Regions from separate parts of the Streptomyces sp. MGP-P1 genome, predicted to be linked through region 2. Evidence: riboswitches for the same ligand, from Rfam matches in the RefSeq annotation. Region 2 holds a riboswitch; each other region holds the start of a gene.

Region 1 (6,530 bases), on a different contig from region 2:
GAGGGGCTGGAAGGTGTCCTCGAACGCCGGACGGGCCGGGGTCGGCCCGGATCGGTCACGCCCAGAGTTGGCCCTGAAGGGTTTCGATCGCCGCTTCTGTGGTCTTCGCCGTGTAGACGCCTGTCGACAGGTACTTCCAGCCGCCGTCCGCGACGACGAAGACGATGTCGGCGCTCTCCCCCGCCTTGACCGCCTTGTTGCCCACGCCGATCGCGGCGTGGAGGGCTGCGCCGGTGGAGACGCCCGCGAAGATGCCCTCCTGCTGGAGGAGTTCGCGGGTGCGGGTGACCGCGTCGGCGGAGCCCACGGAGAAGCGGGTGGTGAGGACCGAGGCGTCGTAGAGCTCGGGGACGAAGCCCTCGTCGAGGTTGCGCAGGCCGTAGACCAGGTCGTCGTAGCGCGGTTCGGCGGCGACGATCTGGATGTCGGGGCGGTTCTCGCGGAGGTAGCGGCCGACGCCCATGAGGGTGCCGGTGGTGCCGAGGCCCGCGACGAAGTGGGTGATGGACGGGAGGTCGGTGAGGATCTCGGGTCCGGTGGTGGCGTAGTGGGCGCCCGCGTTGTCCGGGTTGCCGTACTGGTAGAGCATCACCCAGTCCGGGTGCTCGGCGATGAGTTCCTTCGCGACGCGGACGGCGGTGTTGGAGCCTCCCGCGGCCGGGGAGGAGATGATCTCGGCGCCCCACATGGCGAGCAGATCGCGCCGTTCCTGGGAGGTGTTCTCCGGCATGACGCAGACGATGCGGTAGCCCTTGAGCTTGGCCGCCATGGCGAGCGAGATGCCGGTGTTGCCGCTGGTGGGTTCCAGGATGGTGCAGCCGGGTGTCAGCCGGCCGTCCTTCTCGGCCTGCTCGACCATGTGGAGCGCGGGGCGGTCCTTGATCGAGCCGGTGGGGTTGCGGTCCTCCAGCTTGGCCCAGATCCGGACGTCCTCGGACGGGGACAGCCGGGGCAGACGCACCAGAGGTGTGTTGCCCACGGCTGCCAGCGGGGAGTCGTACCGCATCAGCGCATGCCGCCGGCGACGGCCGGGAGGATCGTGACGTTGTCGCCGTCGCTGAGCTTGGTGGTGATGCCGTCGAGGAAGCGGACGTCCTCGTCGTTGAGGTAGACGTTCACGAAGCGGCGGAGCTGGTCGCCGTTCGCGCCGTCGACGAGTCGCTCACGGATGCCGGTGTGGCGGCTCTCCAGGTCGGCGAAGAGGTCGGCGAGGGTGTCCCCGTTGCCTTCGACGGCCTTCGCGCCGTCGGTGTAGGTGCGGAGGATGGTCGGGATGCGGACCTCGATGGCCATGGCGTGGGCTCCTGTCGAAAGCGTGGAGGTGGCGTGGGGCGCGCGTTTCTGCCCCCGCGCAGGGGGTGGTGCGTGTGGGTGGGCGCGCGGACCGCGGCTCAGGCCGGGCGGCTCACGGGCAGGCTGCGGGCGGGACAGATCGCGCTGGCGAGCCTGCACAGGTCGACGTGCAGCCGCGCGACGAGCAGCGTGCCCGGCGTCTTGTTGCTCACGTCATGGGGAACCATGCGGGCATCGTATCGATTCCCTGTGCGGAAACCCGAGTGTCGTATCAGATGGTGGATGGTGAGCGACCGCTATGTGGTCAATGCGGGGCGGGTGAGCCCCTCCGGCAGGTAGACGACCGTGGGTGCGCCGGTCTTCGGGTGGGTGCTGACCTCGGCGGCGACGCCGTACACGTCGCCCAGCAGTTCGGCCGTGAGGACCTCTTCCGGGGTGCCGGAGGCGACGACGACGCCGTCCTTGAGGACGTAGAGGCGGTCGCAGTAGTACGCGGCGAGGTTGAGGTCGTGCAGGGCGAGAAGGTTGGTGGTGCCGAGGTCGCGGACCAGGGAGAGGATCTCCAGCTGGTAGCGGATGTCCAGGTGGTTGGTCGGCTCGTCCAGGACGACGAGCGACGGCTGCTGGACCAAGGCGCGGGCGACCAGGGCGCGCTGGCGTTCGCCGCCGGAGAGGGAGGCGAAGGTACGGGGTTCGAGGGCGGCGATGCCGACCCGGGCGAGGGCCTCGGCGACCAGGGCGGTGTCGGCGGCGGTGTCCGCCTCCCAGAACCGTTTGTGCGGGGCGCGGCCCATCGCGACGACCTGGCCGACGGTGAGCTCGAAGCCGGCGTGGCCGTCCTGCGGGACGGTGGCGATGCGCTGGGCGCGGGCCTTCGCGGGGAGGGTGGCGAGGTCGTCCCCGTCGAGGAGGACGCGGCCGTGGGTGGGGCGCAGGGTGCCGTAGACGCAGCGCAGGAGGGTGGTCTTGCCGCTGCCGTTGGGGCCGACGAGGCCGACGGTCTCGCCGTCGGCGGCGGTGAGGTCGACGGCGTCGACGAGGTGGCGGCCCTCGCCGACCCCGTAGGAGAGGCCTTCGGTGCGCAGGGTGGTCACGGGCGGGCCCTTCGGGTGTACGGAGCGGTCGGGCGGGCCCTTCGGGTGTACGGAGTGGTCGGGCGGGCCCTTCGGGTGTACGGAGTGGTCGGGCGGGCTCCCTCGGCGCGTGGCGTCCTCATGCGGGTGCTCCTTCGGGGCGGCGGCGGAGCATCCAGAGGAAGAACGGGCCGCCGGTCAGCGCGGTGAGGACGCCGACCGGGATGTCCTGCGGGGCGGCGATCGTGCGGGCGGCCAGGTCGGCGAGGACCAGGAACACCGCCCCGCCGAGGGCGACGACCGGGAGCAGGGCGCGGTGCGCGGCGCCGACGGCCATCCGGGCCATGTGCGGGACCATCAGCCCGACGAAGCCGATCGCCCCGCTGTACGCGACGAGCACCCCGGTCATCAGGGAGACGAGGACGAAGACGGCGGCCCGGAAGCGGGCGGTGTCGAGGCCGAGGACGGTCGCGCCCTCCTCCCCCACCAGGAGCAGGTCGAGCGGGCGGGCGAGGGTGAGGAGGAGGGCGGTGCCGGCGACCAGGGTGACGGTGGGGAGCGCGAGCATGTCCCAGCGGGCCGCGCCGAGGCCGCCGAGGGTCCAGTAGAGGACTTCCTGGAGGTGGTCGGCGCGGGCGGAGGTGACCAGGATCAGGCTGGTCAGGGCGGAGAGGACGTAGGAGACGGCGACTCCGGCGAGGACGAGCCGGTTGGTGGTGAGGCCGCCTCCGCCGCGCGCCAGGGTGTAGACGAGGAGCAGCGAGAGGAGCGCGCCGGCGAAGGCGGCGGCGGGGATGGTGACGGTGGTGGCGAGGGTCGCGCCGATGCCGAGGACGATGACGAGGACGGCGCCGGTGGAGGCTCCGGAGGAGACGCCGAGGAGGAACGGGTCGGCGAGCTGGTTGCGTACGAGGGCCTGGAGGACGGTGCCGATGACGGCGAGTCCGGCGCCGACGACGATGCCGAGCAGCACCCGGGGCAGCCGGACGTCCAGGACGATCGTGCGGAAGGGGCTCGCGTCCGCCCGCCCGGTCAGGATGTCGATGACCTGGCCGGGCGGGATGCGGACGGAGCCGAGGGCGAGTGCGGCGAGCACGGCGGCGGCGAGGAGCGCGGCGAGGGCGCCGAGCACCAGGGTGTAGCGGAGCAGCCGCCGCGGTGCGGGGGTGCGGCAGCTCACGGGGTGGTGGCCCCCGGGTGGAGCTGGGCGGCGAGTTTGCCGACGGCGGCGGGGACGCGGACGCCGAGGACGGCGTCGGAGAGCGGCATGACCGCGAAGCGCTTGTTCTTGATGGCGGGGACGTCGGCGAGGGCCGGGTCGGTGAGGAGGCGCTTCTTCTTCTGTTCGACGGTGGTGGCGCCGTAGTCGTAGATGACGATGGCTTCGGGCCGCCGGGCGACGACGTTCTCCCAGGAGGCGTCGCCGAAGGGCTTGTCGAGGTCGGCGAAGACGTTGGTGCCGCCGGCCCGCTCGATCAGTTCGTTGCCGATGCCCTCGCCGCCCGCGGTGAAGGCGGTCTTGTCGCCGCTGTCGTAGACGAAGACGGGGACGGGCTTCAGGCCGGCGAGTTTCTTCGCGGTGGCGGTGTTGTCTGCCTTGGCCTGCTTGATCCAGGCCTCGGCGCGGTCGGGGACGCCGAAGGTGCGGCCGACCTGGCGGATCTCCTCGTAGAGGGTGTCCATGGGCTGGTCGCCCTTGGTGCAGCTCTCGGTGTTGAGCCGGCTCTCGATGCCGGACTTCTTCAGCGCCGCTCGGCTGCGGCCGTCGCCGGCGGTGAAGGCGCTGCCGTAGCCGCCGTAGACGAAGTCGGGGTTGGTTGCGAGGAGCTGCTCGTAGGAGGGGTACTCCTTGGCGATGACGGGGACGGACGCGTAGTCCTGTCCGTACTTCGGCAGGACCTGGTCGTCGAGGTAGGCGGTGCCGACGAGGGATTTCGCCAGGCCCAGTTCCAGCATGATCTCGGTGACGTGCTGGTTCATGGTGACGACGCGCTTCGGCGGGGCCTCGAACGTGGTGGTGACACCGCAGTTCTTCACGGTGTAGGGGAATCCGTCGCTCTTCGCCTCGGCCCTGTTCCCGGCGGCGGCTTCGCCGTCCGGGGTGGAGCAGGCGGTGAGGGCGAGCGGGAGCAGCACGGCGGCGGCTATGAGCGCGGGGGTGCGCCGGGACATGGCGAGGCCTCTCCGGGGGATTTCCGCGTCCCCTGGTCGATGCGAGAAGGCGGCGGGCCAGTTCCTGACTTCCGGGCCGCCCTCCGGTGCGACGTCGTCCGCTGGGGAGTCGTCCGCGTGGGAGGGGGCCCGGTCACAGTGGCGGGACCGTGCCGGATTCGCACCGGCTTCCTGGTTCCTGCTGCCTTGTTGGGTGTGGGGGCAGTGTGCCAGACCCGTGCGGGTGCGGGGGGCCTGCGGGTGCACCCTGGTGGGTTCCCGGTGGGTCCCTGGTGGGTCCCTGGTAGGTCCCTGGTGGGTCAGTACGCCTCGACGATCCGCACGTCTTCCTCGGTGATCTCGCCGTCCACGATGCGGTACGAGCGGAACTGGAAGGGTCCGGCGTCATCGGTGTCGGCGGTGGAGACCAGGACGTAGTGGGCGCCGGGTTCGTTGGCGTAGGTGACGTCGGTGCGGGAGGGGTAGGCCTCGGTCGCCGTGTGCGAGTGGTAGACGATCACGGGGTCCTCGTCGCGGTCGTCCATCTCGCGGTAGAGCTTGAGGAGGTCGGCCGAGTCGAACTCGTAGAACGTGGGCGAGCGGGCGGCGTTGAGCATCGGGATGAAGCGCTCGGGGCGGTCCGACCCGGCCGGGCCCGCGACCACTCCGCACGCCTCGTCGGGGTGGTCGGCGCGGGAGTGGGCGACGATCTGGTCGTGGAGCGCCTGGGTGATGGTCAGCATGGCGCCAGGATATGCAGGCGGCCCCTTCCGTACCGGTGGGTGGTACGGAAGGGGCCGCATGCTGGACACGCCGGCCGTTGGGGCGGCCGGGGCGGTCCGGGAGGAGGGCGGTGTGGGGCCCGCCCTCGGGTCAGCGGTGGGTCTCGGTGGTGGTCTTCTTCTCGGGGGTGCGCGCCTGGAGCGCCCGGTAGGAGACGAAGAGGATGAGCGCCCACAGCGGTGCGCAGTAGAGCGAGATCCTGGCGTCCTCGTCGATCGCCATCATCACGATGACCATGCCGATGAACAGGAGCGCGAACCAGCTCGTGTACGGGGCTCCGGGGGCCTTGAACGAGGACTGCGGGAGCAGGCCCGCGTCGGCCATGCGGCGGTAGCGGATCTGGCTGCACAGGATCATGATCCAGGCCCACATGCCGGAGATCGTGGCGAAGGAGACGACGTAGTTGAACGCCTCGCCGGGCCACTGGTAGTTGATCCCCACGCCGACGAGCATCAGGGCGGCGGAGAACGTGGTGCCCACCAGCGGCAGGCCGTTCTTCGTCAGCTTGGTGAAGGCGCGGGGGCCCTGGCCGTTGAGGGCGAGGTCGCGGAGCATGCGGCCGGTGGAGTACATGCCGGAGTTGCAGGAGGAGAGCGCGGCGGTGAGGACGACGAAGTTGACGATGGCGGCGCCGACGCTGAATCCCATCTCCTCGAAGGCCTTCACGAACGGGGAGACGCCGGGCTTGAAGGTGGACCACGGCACGACCGAGAGGATCATGATCAGCGCGCCGACGTAGAAGACGGCGATGCGCCACGGCACGGTGTTGATGGCCTTGGGCAGCACGGTCTTGGGGTCCTTGGACTCCCCGGCGGTGACGCCGACGAGTTCCACGGCGAGGAAGGCGAACATGACGATCTGGAGCGTCATGAGCGTGCCGGTGATGCCGTTGGGGAAGAATCCGCCGTCGTTCCAGAGGTTGGCGACGGTGGCGGTGTCGCCGGCGTCGGAGAATCCGACGGTGAGGACGCCCGCGCAGATCAGGATCATGCCGATGATGGCGGTGACCTTGACCATGGAGAACCAGAACTCCAGCTCACCGAAGAGCTTCACGGAGATCAGGTTGGCGCCGTACAGAATGACGGTGAACACGAGGGCGGACAGCCACTGCGGAATGTTCCACCAGTACGTCATATAGGTGGCGGCGGCGGTGACTTCGGTGATTCCGGTGACGACCCAGAAGAGCCAGTAGGTCCAGCCGGTGACGAATCCGAAGAACGGGCCGAGGAA
Region 2 (6,530 bases):
CGTTCGCGCCGCTCGCCAAGACGCTGGCCGAGCAGGAGGAGACCATCGTCGCCGAGCTGATCGCGGTGCAGGGCTCCCCGGCCGAGATCGGCGGCTACTTCCAGCCCGACCCGGCCAAGGCCGAGGCCATCATGCGCCCGTCCGCCACGTTCAACCAGGCCATCGCGACCCTCGCCTGACCTGAAGTGAGGCGGAGCCGTCCGCCTCACCGCCCCGCCCCGGCAGGCCCCGCGCCCGCCGGGGCGGTGCGCGTTCGGAGCCCGTACGGGTGAAGGACCAATCCGCCGGGGCCAGGGCTCCGAATGACGACCGTGAGTATCACCCGGAACGCCCTGACCCGCGGCACCCTCGCCGCCCTGAGCGGACTGCTCGCCGGATTCGCCTCGCTGGCCTTCGCCGAGCTCGTCTCGGCGGCCGTCAGGCCCGAGGCGAGCCCCGTGACGGCGGTCGGCGGAGCGGCCATCGACCGGACGCCCGCCGGGGTGAAGGACTGGGCGATCCGGAACTTCGGCGAGGACGACAAGCTCGTCCTGCAACTCGGCATCGTCGTCACGCTCGCCCTCTTCGCCCTGGCCGTCGGCCTGTTGGCGCTGCGGCACCGGCGGGCCGGATCCGCCGCCGTCCTGCTCTTCGGTGTGGTCGGCACGGCGGCCGCCGTCAGCAGGCCGGACTCCACGGGGCTCGTGGACGGCCTGCCGTCCCTGCTGGGGGCGGTCGTCGGGGCCGTACTGCTGTACGTCCTCATCGGCCGGCTCACCCGCCCGCACCGGACCACCGGTGGGGAGCGGGAGCAGGAGATCGAACAGGCCGACGAGCCGGAGCAGGAGACCGGCTGGGACCGGCGGGGCTTCGTGATCGCCGCCACCGCCGCGGCAGCCGCGTCCACGGCCGCCGGCGCCGTCGGCCGCGCGCTGAACAGCCGCAGCAGCCAGAACGCCGTAGCGTCCCGCGAGTCCGTGACACTGCCGAAGCCGGCCTCGCCCGCGAAGCCGATCCCCGCGGGCGCACAGCTGAGGGTCCGCGGCATCAGCCCCTTCACCACCCCGAACGACTCCTTCTACCGCGTGGACACCGCGCTGGTGATTCCCAAGGTCGACGCGGAATCCTGGCGGCTGCGCATCCACGGCAAGGGCGTACGGCGGGACCTGGAGTTCACCTACCAGGACCTGCTGGAACGCCCCTTGATCGAACGCGAGATCACGCTGTGCTGCGTCTCCAACGAGGTCGGCGGACCCTACATCGGTCACGCCAGGTGGATCGGCGTGCGCCTGGCCGACCTGCTGAAGGAGGCCGGTGTCAAGCCGCCGTCCCGAGGCGGCGAGGCCGACCAGATCATCGCCCGATCGGTGGACGGCATGACGCTCGGCACCCCCGTCGAGGACGTCATGGACGGCCGGGACGCGATCCTCGCCGTCGGCATGAACGGCGAACCGCTGCCCTTCGTCAACGGGTTCCCGGTCCGGATGCTCGTCCCCGGCCTGTACGGGTACGTCTCCGCCTGCAAGTGGATCGAGGACATCGAGCTCACCACGTTCGACGACTACGACGCCTACTGGGTGAAGCGCGACTGGGCACGCGAGGCCCCGATCAAGACCCAGTCCCGGATCGACACCCCCAAGCCCTTCGGGCGCCCGGGGGCCGGCACCGTGATGGTGGCCGGAGTGGCCTGGGCCCAGCACCGCGGCATCGAGAAGGTCGAGATCCGGGTCGACGACGGTCCCTGGCGGCCGGCGCAACTCGCCGAACAGGGCACCGTCGACACCTGGCGCCAGTGGTCCTACCCCTGGAAGGCGACCCCCGGCGGCCACACCCTGACCGTCCGCGCCACCGACGGCACCGGCGAGCTGCAGACCGAGGAGCGCACCAAGACCGTCCCCGACGGTGCGAGCGGCTGGCACTCCGTCGTGGTGACCGTCGACTGACCGCTCGGGCCGCACCCGGGCCGGACCCTTCCACGGCACCCCGCGGCACCCTCCTACGGCACCCGGGCGGTCCACTCCGGCGTACCGAACTTGGTGCGTACGAGCTCCTCGGCGCGCGCCAGCTCGGCGTCCGTCACGCTGCCCGCGGTGAGCCCGTGGCGCTTGCGGAACGACTCGATCATGCGCTCGATGACGGTCTGGCGGGGGAGCCCGGTCTGCCGCCGCAGCGGGTCGACGCGCTTCTTCGCGGACCGGGTGCCCTTGTCGGACATCTTCTCCTTGCCGATCCGCAGCACCTCCAGCATCTTGTCGGCGTCGATGTCGTACGCCATGGTCACGTGGTGCAGCACGGCTCCCGGCCCGCCGTCCGGCCCGACCATCCGCTTCTGCGCGGCCCCGGCGATCTTGCCGACCTCCGTGGCGATGTCGTTGAGCGGCTGGTACCAGGCCTTGATGCCCATGTCCGCGAGGGCTTCCAGGACCCAGTCGTCCAGATAGGCGTAGCTGTCGGCGAACGACAGCCCGGAGACCAGGGACTGGGGGACGGCCAGCGAGTAGGTGATGGTGGAGCTGGGCTCGGCGAACATCGCGCCGCCGCCGGAGATCCGGCGTACGACGTTCACGCCGTGCCGCTCGACGCCCGCCGGGTCCACCTCGTTGCGCAGCGACTGGAAGCTGCCGATGATCACGGCGGGGGAGTCCCACTCCCAGACCCGCAGCGTCGGCGGCCGCAGCCCCGCCGCGACCTCGGCGGTGATGACCTCGTCCAGCGCCATGTGCAGCGCGGGCGACTGCGGGGCCTCGTGGATCAGCTGCCAGTCGTAGTCGCTCCACTCCGTGGCCTGCGCGAGCGCCCGGCGCACGGCGACGGCGACGCCCTCCGCGCTCAGCCCGAGCATCACCGTGGAGTCGGGCAGCGCCGCCTCGATCCGCGCCGCGAGCCCGGCCGTGTCGGTGTTGGCCGGGGCGCCCTCCAGGGCCGCGTCGATCGCGAGGATCGCCTCGTCGGGTTCGAGGAAGAAGTCCCCGGCGACGCGGACGTTCCGCAGCGCCCCGCCCGCCACCTCCAGGTCCACCACGACCAGCTTGCCGCCGGGAACCTTGTACTCACCGTGCACAGCCATGCCTCCGCCCTAGGGTCCCGGCCACCGTTGTGAGCCGGGCACGAACGTCTACAACGCATGCGCGGGACCGCTTCATCCCGCCGACCCCTGGCATGATCGGCCGACATGAGCGACGCACCCCGTCACATCCTCGTCATCGGCATGGGCGCCGGCGACCCCGACCATCTGACGCTCGCCGCGGTGAAGGCCATGCGCCGGGCCGACGTCTTCCTCGTGCTGGGAAAGGGCAAGGAGAAGGACGCGCTGACCCGGCTGCGGCGGGACGTCCTCGACGAACACCTGACCGGCCCCTACCGCGTCGTCGAGGCCGAGGACCCGTGGCGGGACCGCACCCAGCAGGACGCCGGGCGCTACACCGCGGCGGTGCACGACTGGCGCCACCGCCGCGCCGACATCTGTGAACGCCTGATCATCCAGGAGCTAGCACCGGGGCAGTGCGGAGCCTTCCTCGTGTGGGGCGACCCGTCCCTGTACGACAGCACCCTCGCGATCCTCGACGACATCCGAGACCGCGGAACGGTGGAATTCAGCCACGAGGTGATCCCCGGCATCAGTAGTGTCTCCGCCCTCGCCGCCCGGCACCGCGTCACCCTGAACCGGGTCGGCCGCCCCGTCCACATCACCCCCGGGCGACGTCTCGCCCAAGGATTCCCCGAGGACTGCGACCTCGTCGTGATGCTCGACGGCCACGAGAGCTTCACGCAGCTGACGGGCAGGGGATGGTGGATCCACTGGGGCGCCTACATCGGGACCCCGGAGGAGATCCTGGTCTCCGGACCGCTCGACGAGGTGGCCGGCCGGATCAGCGGGCTGCGTGCGGAGGCCCGCGAACGGCACGGCTGGATCATGGACACCTACCTGCTGAGCCGACCGTCCGGCGCGGGCGGCGACTGACGGCCGATGACTGCCGGGTCCACGTCGAGGCGCGGGCGGGGGAGGGCCTCCGCACCTCGTCGTCGGACCGACAGCGGTGTCAGGGGTGTTCAGCGCCGGGTCTCGTGCGCCCTGATCACGCCGAGCCCGTGCCCCAGGCTCGGGCATTCGGCGGTGAGGTCGTCGCCCCGCACCAGGTAGTCGTGCACCCGGCCGTCCGCCGGTCGTTCGATCGCGCGATACAGCGTGCCGTTCACGGTGATCGTCCAGTCGTCGCCGTCCTGGGCCCACCCGACTGTCTTCTTCATCTGGCGTTTTCCGTTTCCTCGGTCGGCCTCGCCGCGGGTCGGCGGCCGTGTAGTGGGAAGAAGAACGGCTTGTGACGCTCGGTGGTTCCGCAGTCCCTACGCCATTCGGTTATATCTGTGTCACTGTCACGTCCAGTGGACGCGTCCGAACTGACCAGCGGTCAGCACGCGGCTGACGAACGGCCGAACGAGCGGAGAACGGGCGTGGCCCGGCGTGGTGTCCCGCCGCGACGGAGTCCGGGCTGGAGTCGGGGGAGTTCGCCGACCCGTGTCTCACGTCACCATCCGAAGTGTGAACAACGGTGTGCGCGGGCCGGGAGTCCGCCTAGGCTGATCCGCGCAACTGGTTCGCCCTGTCCGCCAGGCAGGGTGTCGTAAGAGGGAACCCGGTGGGAATCCGGGACTGCCCCGCAGCGGTGAGTGGGAACGACCGCCGTCATACGCACTGGGCCCGGCCGGGTCTGGGAAGCGACGGCCACTAGGTGTCTGCCCCGGCAGACGTGCCCGCGAGTCCGAAGACCTGCCCGTTGCCCGCACGCGACCGTTCGCGTGCGGAGATCTCGGTGACCTCGTGGGCGGGTCGGCGTAACCATCGGCGGACGGACACGGTTCCACGTGTCCCGGTCTCCGCCCGGTGCGTCATCCCTCCGCGTCCGCGTCCCGTCCCGGGGTCTGTCCCGCAGACACGCTCGCGAAGGAGAGTCACGTGACAGCGAAGCCCGCAGCCGCGGCAGCGCAGGCCACCGTGTACGGCTACCCCCGTCAGGGCCGGAACCGTGAACTGAAGAAGGCCATCGAGGGTTACTGGAAGGGCCGCGTCGACGCCGACGCCCTCCGGGAGACCGCCGCCGAGCTGCGCCGGGGAACCTGGCAGCGGCTCGCCGAGGCCGGAGTCCACGAGGTGCCGACCGGTGACTTCTCGTACTACGACCATGTCCTGGACACCAGCGTCATGGTCGGCGCCGTCCCCGAGCGGCACCGCGAGGCCGTCGACGTCGACGCTCTCGACGGCTACTTCGCCATGGCCCGGGGCACGCAGGACGTCGCCCCGCTGGAGATGACGAAGTGGTTCGACACCAACTACCACTACCTGGTCCCTGAGTTGGGGCCGGACACGGCGTTCACCGCCGACTCCGCCAAGCAGGTGGCCGAGTTCCAGGAGGCGTTGGCCCTCGATCTGACGCCCCGGCCGGTGCTGGTCGGACCCGTCACCTATCTCCTGCTCGCCAAGGCGGCCCCCGGGGTGGCGGCGGACTTCGAGCCGCTGACCCTCCTGGACCGGCTGCTTCCCGTGTACGCCGAGGTCCTCGCCGACCTGCGCGCGGCGGGCGCCACCTGGGTGCAGCTCGACGAACCCGCACTCGTCCAGGACCGCACCCCGGCCGAGCTGAACGCCGCCGCCCGCGCCTACCGCGAGCTCGGCGGGCACGCCGACCGGCCCCGACTGCTGGTCGCCTCCTACTTCGGGCGGCTCGGCGAGGCGCTGGCGGTCCTGGCCAAGGCCCCCGTCGACGGGCTGGCCCTGGACTTCACCGAGTCCGGCGCGGGGAACCTCGACGACCTCGCGGCGGCCGGCGGACTGCCCGACAAGCGCCTGGTCGCCGGTGTCGTGAACGGCCGCAACATCTGGATCAACGACTACGAGAAGTCGCTCGCCACCCTCGGCACCCTCCTCGGCCTCGCCGACCGGGTCGACGTCTCCGCCTCCTGTTCCCTCCTCCACGTCCCGCTGGACGCCGACGCCGAGCAGGGCATCGATCCGGAGATCGCCCGCTGGCTGGCCTTCGCCCAGCAGAAGACCGAGGAGATCGTCGTCCTGGCCCGCGGTCTGGCCGGCGGCACGGACACCATCGCGGCCGAACTCGCGGCCAACCGCGCCGACCTGGCCTCCCGCACCGACGCGGCGCTCACCCGCGACCCGGCCGTCCGCGCCCGTACGGCGGCCGTCACCGACGCGGACGGCCGACGCTCCCAGCCGTACCCGGAACGCGCCGCCGCCCAACGCGCCCACCTCGGGCTGCCGCTGCTGCCGACGACCACCATCGGCTCGTTCCCGCAGACCACCGAAGTGCGCACCGCGCGCGCCGACCTGCGGGCGGGGCGGATCGACGAGGCCGGGTACGAGGAGCGCATCAAGGACGAGATCCGCGAGGTCCTCTCCTTCCAGGAGAAGGCCGGACTGGACGTCCTGGTGCACGGCGAGCCCGAACGCAACGACATGGTCCAGTACTTCGCCGAGCAGCTCACCGGCTACCTCGCCACCCAGCACGGCTGGGTGCAGTCCTACGGCACCCGATACGTCC
Region 3 (6,530 bases), on a different contig from region 2:
TCACGCCCCGGCGCACCAGCCACCGGCAGATGCCCGCCGTGACGACGCTCTTGCCCGCGTCCGATGTGGTCCCCGCGACCAGCAGCCCGCCGCTCATACCCGCTCCCGTTCCCGTACCGCGTTCCGTGCCGGACCGTTCATGACCGCCCTCGCCCCCGACCCCGCCGCCGTCCTGCCGCCGACCGTCCCGCGACCACGCGGCCCGCGAACAGCCGCCCCGCCACGCACACGCCGAGGGCCAGCGTGCTCACCCGGCGCGACAGCCGTACCGCACGTTCGATGTCCGCGCCCCGCACGTCCCGCCCGGACTCCCCGTTCAGCACCGGCCGGTGCTCGACGCGCCCCGCGTACGCCAGGGTCCCGCCCAGCCGTACGCCGAGCGCCCCCGCGAACGCGGCCTCCACCGGCCCCGCGTTCGGGCTCGGGTGACGCCGGGCGTCCGCCCTCCAGGCGCGTACGGCCTCCCGGGGCCGCCCGCCGCCCGCCACGGCCAGCGCGGCCGTCAGCCGGGCACCGGGCCACCCCGCGAGGTCGTCGAGGCGGGCCGAGGCCCAGCCGTAACGGCGGTAGCGGGGCGACTTGTGGCCGACCATCGCGTCGAGCGTGTTCACCGCCCGGAAGCCGACGAGCCCCGGCACCCCGCCGATCGCCCCCCACACCAGTGCGCCGACGACGGCGTCCGAGGTGTTCTCGGCGACCGACTCGACGACCGCGCGGGCGATCCCCGGCCCGTCCAGGGAGTGCGGATCGCGCCCGCACAGATGCGGCAGGCGCTCCCGTGCCACCTCCAGGTCCCCGGCGGCCAGGGCGCCGCCGACGGCGCGGGCCTCCCGCCCCAGTGACGTCCCGCCGACGACGGACCAGGCGGTGACGGCGGTCAGCGCGACGGCGAGCGCGGGGCGTCCCCGGACGGCGCGCGCGGTCAACGCGGCGGCCCCCACGGCGCCTCCGGCGCAGACGAAAGTGTGCAGCGCGCCCCGGCCCCGATCGTCACGCCACAGCAGGGACTCCACCCGCGCGGCGGCGCGGCCGAATCCGGCTACGGGGTGGCCCCGGCGGGGGTCGCCGAGCAGGGCGTCGGCGATCAGCCCGGCCGTGGCGCCGTACGCGAAAACGCGGTCGGCACGCATGGCTCAGCCGGTCGCGGGGAGAGATGTTCCGGCGCGAGGGCCTGTCGTGGGGGGCACAGGAAGCGGCGCACGGCGGCCGGGCATGGCGTAGGTCCTCACTCAGGGTCCGCGCCCTGGTTCGACGTGACCGGCGACGAGAGTCTCCTGGCTTCCGGATCCGCGGTTCCCCCGGCCTTCCAGCCCGCGTGAGCGGGCCGTGACGTTCCGTGTGGGGGAGCGCTCCCCGGTGACAGTGGCGGGACCGCGCCGGATTCGCACCGGCTTCCTCTGCTGTCGCCGTAAATGGCTCCGGCAGTCCACCACGCCCCGCGAACAACCGTCAACTCACTGTTGACCTGCCAGGCTCCACTGTGCGCAGACACACATCGGGCCGGACACACGCGAGTGTGTCCGGCCCGAGGGGGTGCGGGGTGCGGGGTCAGGCGACGATCAGGTAGATCCCGTACGCGACCGCCGCCACGCACGCCGCGAAGCAGGCGTACGCGCCGGTGCGCGCCAGCGCGACCGACCCTCCGGAGGCGCTGCCTCCGGCCGTGGCGGACTGCTTGGAGAGGGCGACGATGCCCAGGGTGAAGAGGCCGACCAGCGCGACGGTGACCACGAGGCTGACACCGAAGACGGAGGCGAGAGCTGCCCAGTCGATTTTCATGCGGATCTGTCCTTACACCTTGGCCGGCGGCCGGGCCGGGTCGTCGGGCGACGGGGCCGGGGCCGGGAGGGTGGTTGCGAGGTCGGAGGCCGGGCCGCCGATGGGCGGCGGCTGGACCGCCGCCATGGCGGTGGTGACGACGCCCTGGCGCTCGCCGTCCCCGTCCGTGTCGTTGACGTTGGTGTGGTCGACCGGCTGGCGGCGCGAGGCCAGCCAGATGGCGAACGAACCGCCCACCAGGATGACCGCCGTGACGGCGATGCCCCAGGGGCCCTGCTTGGTCAGGAACTCGGCGCCCGCACCGATCAGGCCGGCCGCCGGGAGCGTCAGCCCCCAGGCGACGAACATCCGGGTGGCGGTGGACCAGCGGACCACGCCCCCCTTGCGGCCGAGGCCCGCGCCCATGACGGCACCGGAGCAGGACTGGGTGGTGGAGAGCGAGAAGCCGAGGTGCGAGGAGGCGAGGATGACCGTCGCCGCGCTGGTCTGGGCGGCGAAGCCCTGCGGCGGCTGGAGGTCGGTCAGTCCCTTGCCCATCGTGCGGATGATGCGCCAGCCGCCGAGGTAGGTGCCGAGCGCGATGGCCACACCGGCGGAGACGATGACCCACATCGGCGGGTTGGAGCCGGGGGCGAGGACGCCGCCGGTGACCAGGGCCAGCGTGATGATGCCCATCGTCTTCTGGGCGTCGTTGGTGCCGTGGGCGAGCGAGACGAGACCGGCGGAGGCGATCTGTCCGGCCCGGTAGCCCTTGGCCGTCGACTTCAGCTGTCCCTCGTCGGTGACGTTCCGGTTGATCCGGTACGTCAGCCGCGTGGCGAGCATCGCGGCGAGGCCGGCGACCAGCGGGGCGGCGATCGCCGGGAGCAGCACCTTGGTGACGACGGTGCCGCCGTTGATCGAGGACCAGCCGGCCGACATGACCGCGGCGCCGATCAGACCGCCGAACAGGGCGTGGGAGGAGCTGGAGGGCAGGCCGACCAGCCAGGTCAGGAGATTCCACAGGATGGCGCCGACGAGCGCCGCGAAGATGACCTCGGTTCTGAGGCCGTCCTCGTTGACGATCCCGCCGGAGATCGTCTTGGCGACCTCCACCGACAGGAACGCGCCGATCAGGTTGAGAACGGCGGACATCGCCACCGCTGTCTTGGGCTTCAGAGCGCCGGTCGAGATGGTCGTAGCCATCGCGTTGGCGGTGTCGTGGAAACCGTTCGTGAAATCGAACACGAGAGCTGTCACGACCACAATCGCAAGCAGCAGCGTGATGTGTTCCATTTACCCAGGCAATCGTTCGACGTCAGTGGCACGTGGACCGTAGGCAACCTGAATGAACGGAAGATGAACTGGGCAGGGCGTTGCGGTGACTCCAAACGGAGTGGGTCGCCTCCGCTTGTCCGCGGGAGGGGCTGCGCGAGGCCTGTGAGGTGGGGTGTGGGCTGTCCTCTGCCACTGGACGGCGAACGTTTTGAACGGTTGTTCGGCACTCGGAAGAGACCTCCGTCACCTCTTATGTGACGTTCCGGTTGCGCCTCTTGACCCCTACGCTCGCCCCATGAGCGAGCAGCACCCGGAATCCGTCGGCCGGACCTGGCTGGACGTCGTCGCGACCGCCCGCCGCAGCGCGGCGGACGGCCTGGTCGTCGGCACCTCGGGCAACGTGTCGGCCCGCGTCGGCGACCTGGTCCTGGTCACGCCCAGCGGGGTGCCCTACGACCGGCTCGGACCCCACGACGCGGTCGGAGTGGATCTGGAAGGCCGCCAGGTCCTCGGCGACCTCGGTCCGACCAGCGAGCTCCCCCTCCACCTGGCCGTCTACCGCTCCACCGACGCCGCCGCCGTGGTCCACACCCACGCCGTGCACGCCACCGCCGTCTCCACCCTCGTCACCGAGGTGCCGCTCGTCCACTACGCCGCCGCCATCCTCGGCGGCCCCGTCCGCACCGCCGCCTACGCCCGCTACGGCACCCCGGAACTGGCCGAGGCCATGCTCGGGGCCCTGGCGGGCCGCACCGGCTGTCTGCTGGCCAACCACGGCACCGTCACCTACGGCGACACGCTCGACCAGGCCTACGAGCGCACCGCCCAACTGGAGTGGCTCTGCCGCCTCTGGCTCACCGCGAGCTCCGTACCCGGCCGCACCCCGGCCATGCTCGACGCGGCCCAGCTGCACGAGGTGACGGAAGCGCTCAAGGGATACGGCCAGCCCGGCTGACCCGCGCCTGCCTCCGGGCACCCGCGCCTGCCCCCGTGACCCCCGCCTGCCTCCAGGCACCCGCGCCTGCCCCCGGGCACCCGCGTGAACCGCCGTGCCCGGGCCACGGCTCCGGGGCGGGCCCGGCCCCGGGCCCGGCCCCGGACGGCCCCGCCCACTGGCAGCCCGCCGCCCGCCCCGCGACACTGAAGCGGTGCGCCCGGTAACCGCGACGGCAACGGCCGTCACCACGATCCTCGGCGTCGGTGCGACAGCGGTCGCGGCCGGCCGGTACGCCAGCGGCGTCGCCCTCAAAGCGGCGCCCGGACGTCCCCTCCCCGCCGACCGCAGACTCACCGTGCACGCCACGGCGGCCGGACAGGTCACCCTGACCCGGTCCTTCTCGGCGCTCAGGCCCGGCACCTACGGCCTGTCCGGACCCGGCGTCCACGCGGTCGTCGGGCCCGTCGTCGAAGGGGCCTCCCAGGCCGCCGACACCGTGGTCCGCAGGCTGGAGAGCGTCGGCCGGGGGCTCCTCGAACCGGGCGCGAAAGTGCGGCTCACCCCCGCGCTGTACGACGGCGACCCGAGCGGCGACCTCGGACTGGACCACCAGGAGGTCGAGATCCCCGGCGAGCTGGGCACCCTCCCCGCCTGGTACGTCCCCGGCGCCCGCGACACCTGGGTCATCACCGTGCACGGCCTCGGCACCACCCGGGCCCACCCCATGAACCTGATGGGGTTCCTCCACGAGCAGGGCTTCCCCGTGCTCGACCTCGCCCACCGGGGCGACCCCGGAGCCCCCCGCTCCGCGGACGGCCTCGGCCACTTCGGCGCCTCCGAGTGGCGCGACCTCGACGCCGCCGTCCGCTGGGCCCTGCGCCACGGGGCCCGCAACGTGATCGTCCACGGCTGGTCCACCGGCGCCACCATGGCCCTGCACGCCGCGGTCGAGTCCCCGCTCCGCGACCGGATCAGCGGCCTCGTCCTCGACTCCCCGGTGCTGGACTGGCAGGTCACCCTGCGCGCCCTCGCCGCGGCCCGCGGGGTCCCGGCCGCCCTTCTGCCGCTCGCCGTCCGCGCCGCCCAGGGCAGGACCGGGATGAACGCCGCCCCGCTGCTGGAGACCTCGGCGCCCGCCTCCCTGCGCACCCCGACCCTGATCCTGCACGGCCCGGACGACACCATCGCCCCCTGGGCCGCCTCCCGCGAGCTCGCCGCCCGCCGCCCGGACGTGGTCAGCCTCCACGCCGTACCGCAGGCTCCGCATGCGTCGATGTGGAACGCCGGCCCGGCCCGCTACGAGGAGACCCTGCGACGCTTCCTCACACCCCTGATGTGAGCCGATAGGGTGAACTCTCCCGCTTGCCGCCGCACCGGGGGAACCTTTCCCGTACCGGCGAAACGCCTTCCGTTTGGGCTTTCGGGCCGTCAGGGGCAAGACTGCTCCCGTGACGTCCCGTACTCCGCGCGACTCCAGGCTGCGACTTGTCCGCCCGCGACCCCTCGCCACCGCCCGCAAGGCCGTGACGACCCGGCGCACCAGGCCGGCTCCCAGGCCCCCCGAGGGCACCCCGCCCCGTACGGAACTGGCGCGCCAGGCCCGGACGGTGCTCGCCGACGCCGTACGCATCGCCCACTGGGCGGCGGGCGCCCCGGGGCCGGGCACCACCGCCCCGCTCGCGGCCCACGCCCTCGAACGGGCGGCCACCGCTCTGGAACTCTCCCCGGCGCAGGTCCGCGCCGGCTGGGACCGGGCCCGGCTGGCCGGACTGATCGAACTGCACGGCGACACCGCCCGCCCCGGCTGGCGGCTGCGCGCCTGGGACCGGGACGACTCCGCCGTCCTGCGCGGCTGGGTGGCGCTCTTCGACGCCTGGTCGCTCGTCCACGCCGCACCCGCGGACATCGAGGCGGGGGCGGTCGCCGAAGCCGTCGAGGCCGTGCCCCAGGTGCTCTCCCTCCTCCAGCTCTCCGCGGGGCCCGTCACCGTCCCCGCCCTGCTGGACCTCCTCGGGCAGCGCGTCGCCGAACTCCAGGAGGAGCGCTGCGAAGTGCCCCTGGGGCCCGGCAGAACCGCGCCCGCCGCCCCGGCGGAGACGCCCGCCCGGGCAGCGGCGGCCGAGAACGGCGCCGGAACCGCCCGGAGCGCCGACCTCAACGCCCTGCTGCTCGACTGGGCCCTGGAGGGCCTCGCCGCCGTCGGCGCGCTGACGCTCGGCAAAGGGCACGCCACCCTCACCCCGCTCGGCAACTGGGCGGTCTGGGTGAAGCTGGAACAGATCTGCGTCGCCGCCCAGAGCCCGGCCGGAAACATCGAGCAGTCCGCCGCCGACATGCTCCTCGGCTGCGCCCGGCTCACCCCCGGCCCGGCCCGCGCCGAATACCGCGCCTGGCTCGCCGCCCGCACCGTCGGCAGCGCCGTCGCCGAACTGCTGACCGTCGCCCGGGGCGAGGACGCGCTGCTGCGCGGACTGGCCTTCGAGGCGCTGAGGGTCGTCGGCGCCCCCGCCGAACCCGAGGTCCGGGCCGTGCTCGCCGAACCCTCGCTGCGGCCCTA

The links. A riboswitch is a leader RNA that binds a small molecule or an ion and turns the genes downstream of it on or off. The one in region 2 is predicted to bind cobalamin.
Region 1: linked by a shared signal. The riboswitch ahead of AC3CH1_RS23270 (ABC transporter substrate-binding protein) and the one ahead of metE (5-methyltetrahydropteroyltriglutamate--homocysteine S-methyltransferase) in region 2 are both predicted to bind cobalamin.
Region 3: linked by a shared signal. The riboswitch ahead of AC3CH1_RS29190 (cobalamin biosynthesis protein) and the one ahead of metE (5-methyltetrahydropteroyltriglutamate--homocysteine S-methyltransferase) in region 2 are both predicted to bind cobalamin.

The regions. Positions count from the first base shown of each region.
Region 1 is NZ_JBYMEM010000007.1:356,371-362,900, reverse strand. It holds gene AC3CH1_RS23295 (PLP-dependent cysteine synthase family protein) at 56-1,006, opposite strand; gene AC3CH1_RS23290 (MoaD/ThiS family protein) at 1,006-1,293, opposite strand; gene AC3CH1_RS23285 (putative leader peptide) at 1,392-1,520, opposite strand; gene AC3CH1_RS23280 (ABC transporter ATP-binding protein) at 1,590-2,387, opposite strand; gene AC3CH1_RS23275 (FecCD family ABC transporter permease) at 2,506-3,546, opposite strand; gene AC3CH1_RS23270 (ABC transporter substrate-binding protein) at 3,543-4,538, opposite strand; cobalamin riboswitch at 4,577-4,767, opposite strand; gene AC3CH1_RS23265 (M67 family metallopeptidase) at 4,838-5,260, opposite strand; gene AC3CH1_RS23260 (amino acid permease) at 5,391-6,530, opposite strand, start outside.
Region 2 is NZ_JBYMEM010000001.1:1,118,550-1,125,079, reverse strand. It holds gene AC3CH1_RS05070 (NADP-dependent isocitrate dehydrogenase) at 1-179, shown strand, start outside; gene AC3CH1_RS05065 (molybdopterin-dependent oxidoreductase) at 303-1,922, shown strand; gene lplAB (lipoate-protein ligase LplAB) at 1,976-3,040, opposite strand; gene cobF (precorrin-6A synthase (deacetylating)) at 3,152-3,940, shown strand; gene AC3CH1_RS05050 (hypothetical protein) at 4,030-4,227, opposite strand; cobalamin riboswitch at 4,555-4,769, shown strand; gene metE (5-methyltetrahydropteroyltriglutamate--homocysteine S-methyltransferase) at 4,934-6,530, shown strand, end outside.
Region 3 is NZ_JBYMEM010000007.1:1,719,481-1,726,010, forward strand. It holds gene AC3CH1_RS29185 (cobyric acid synthase) at 1-97, opposite strand, end outside; gene AC3CH1_RS29190 (cobalamin biosynthesis protein) at 138-1,130, opposite strand; cobalamin riboswitch at 1,269-1,397, opposite strand; gene AC3CH1_RS29195 (hypothetical protein) at 1,549-1,779, opposite strand; gene AC3CH1_RS29200 (inorganic phosphate transporter) at 1,792-3,054, opposite strand; gene AC3CH1_RS29205 (class II aldolase/adducin family protein) at 3,332-3,991, shown strand; gene AC3CH1_RS29210 (alpha/beta hydrolase) at 4,185-5,312, shown strand; gene AC3CH1_RS29215 (hypothetical protein) at 5,497-6,530, shown strand, end outside.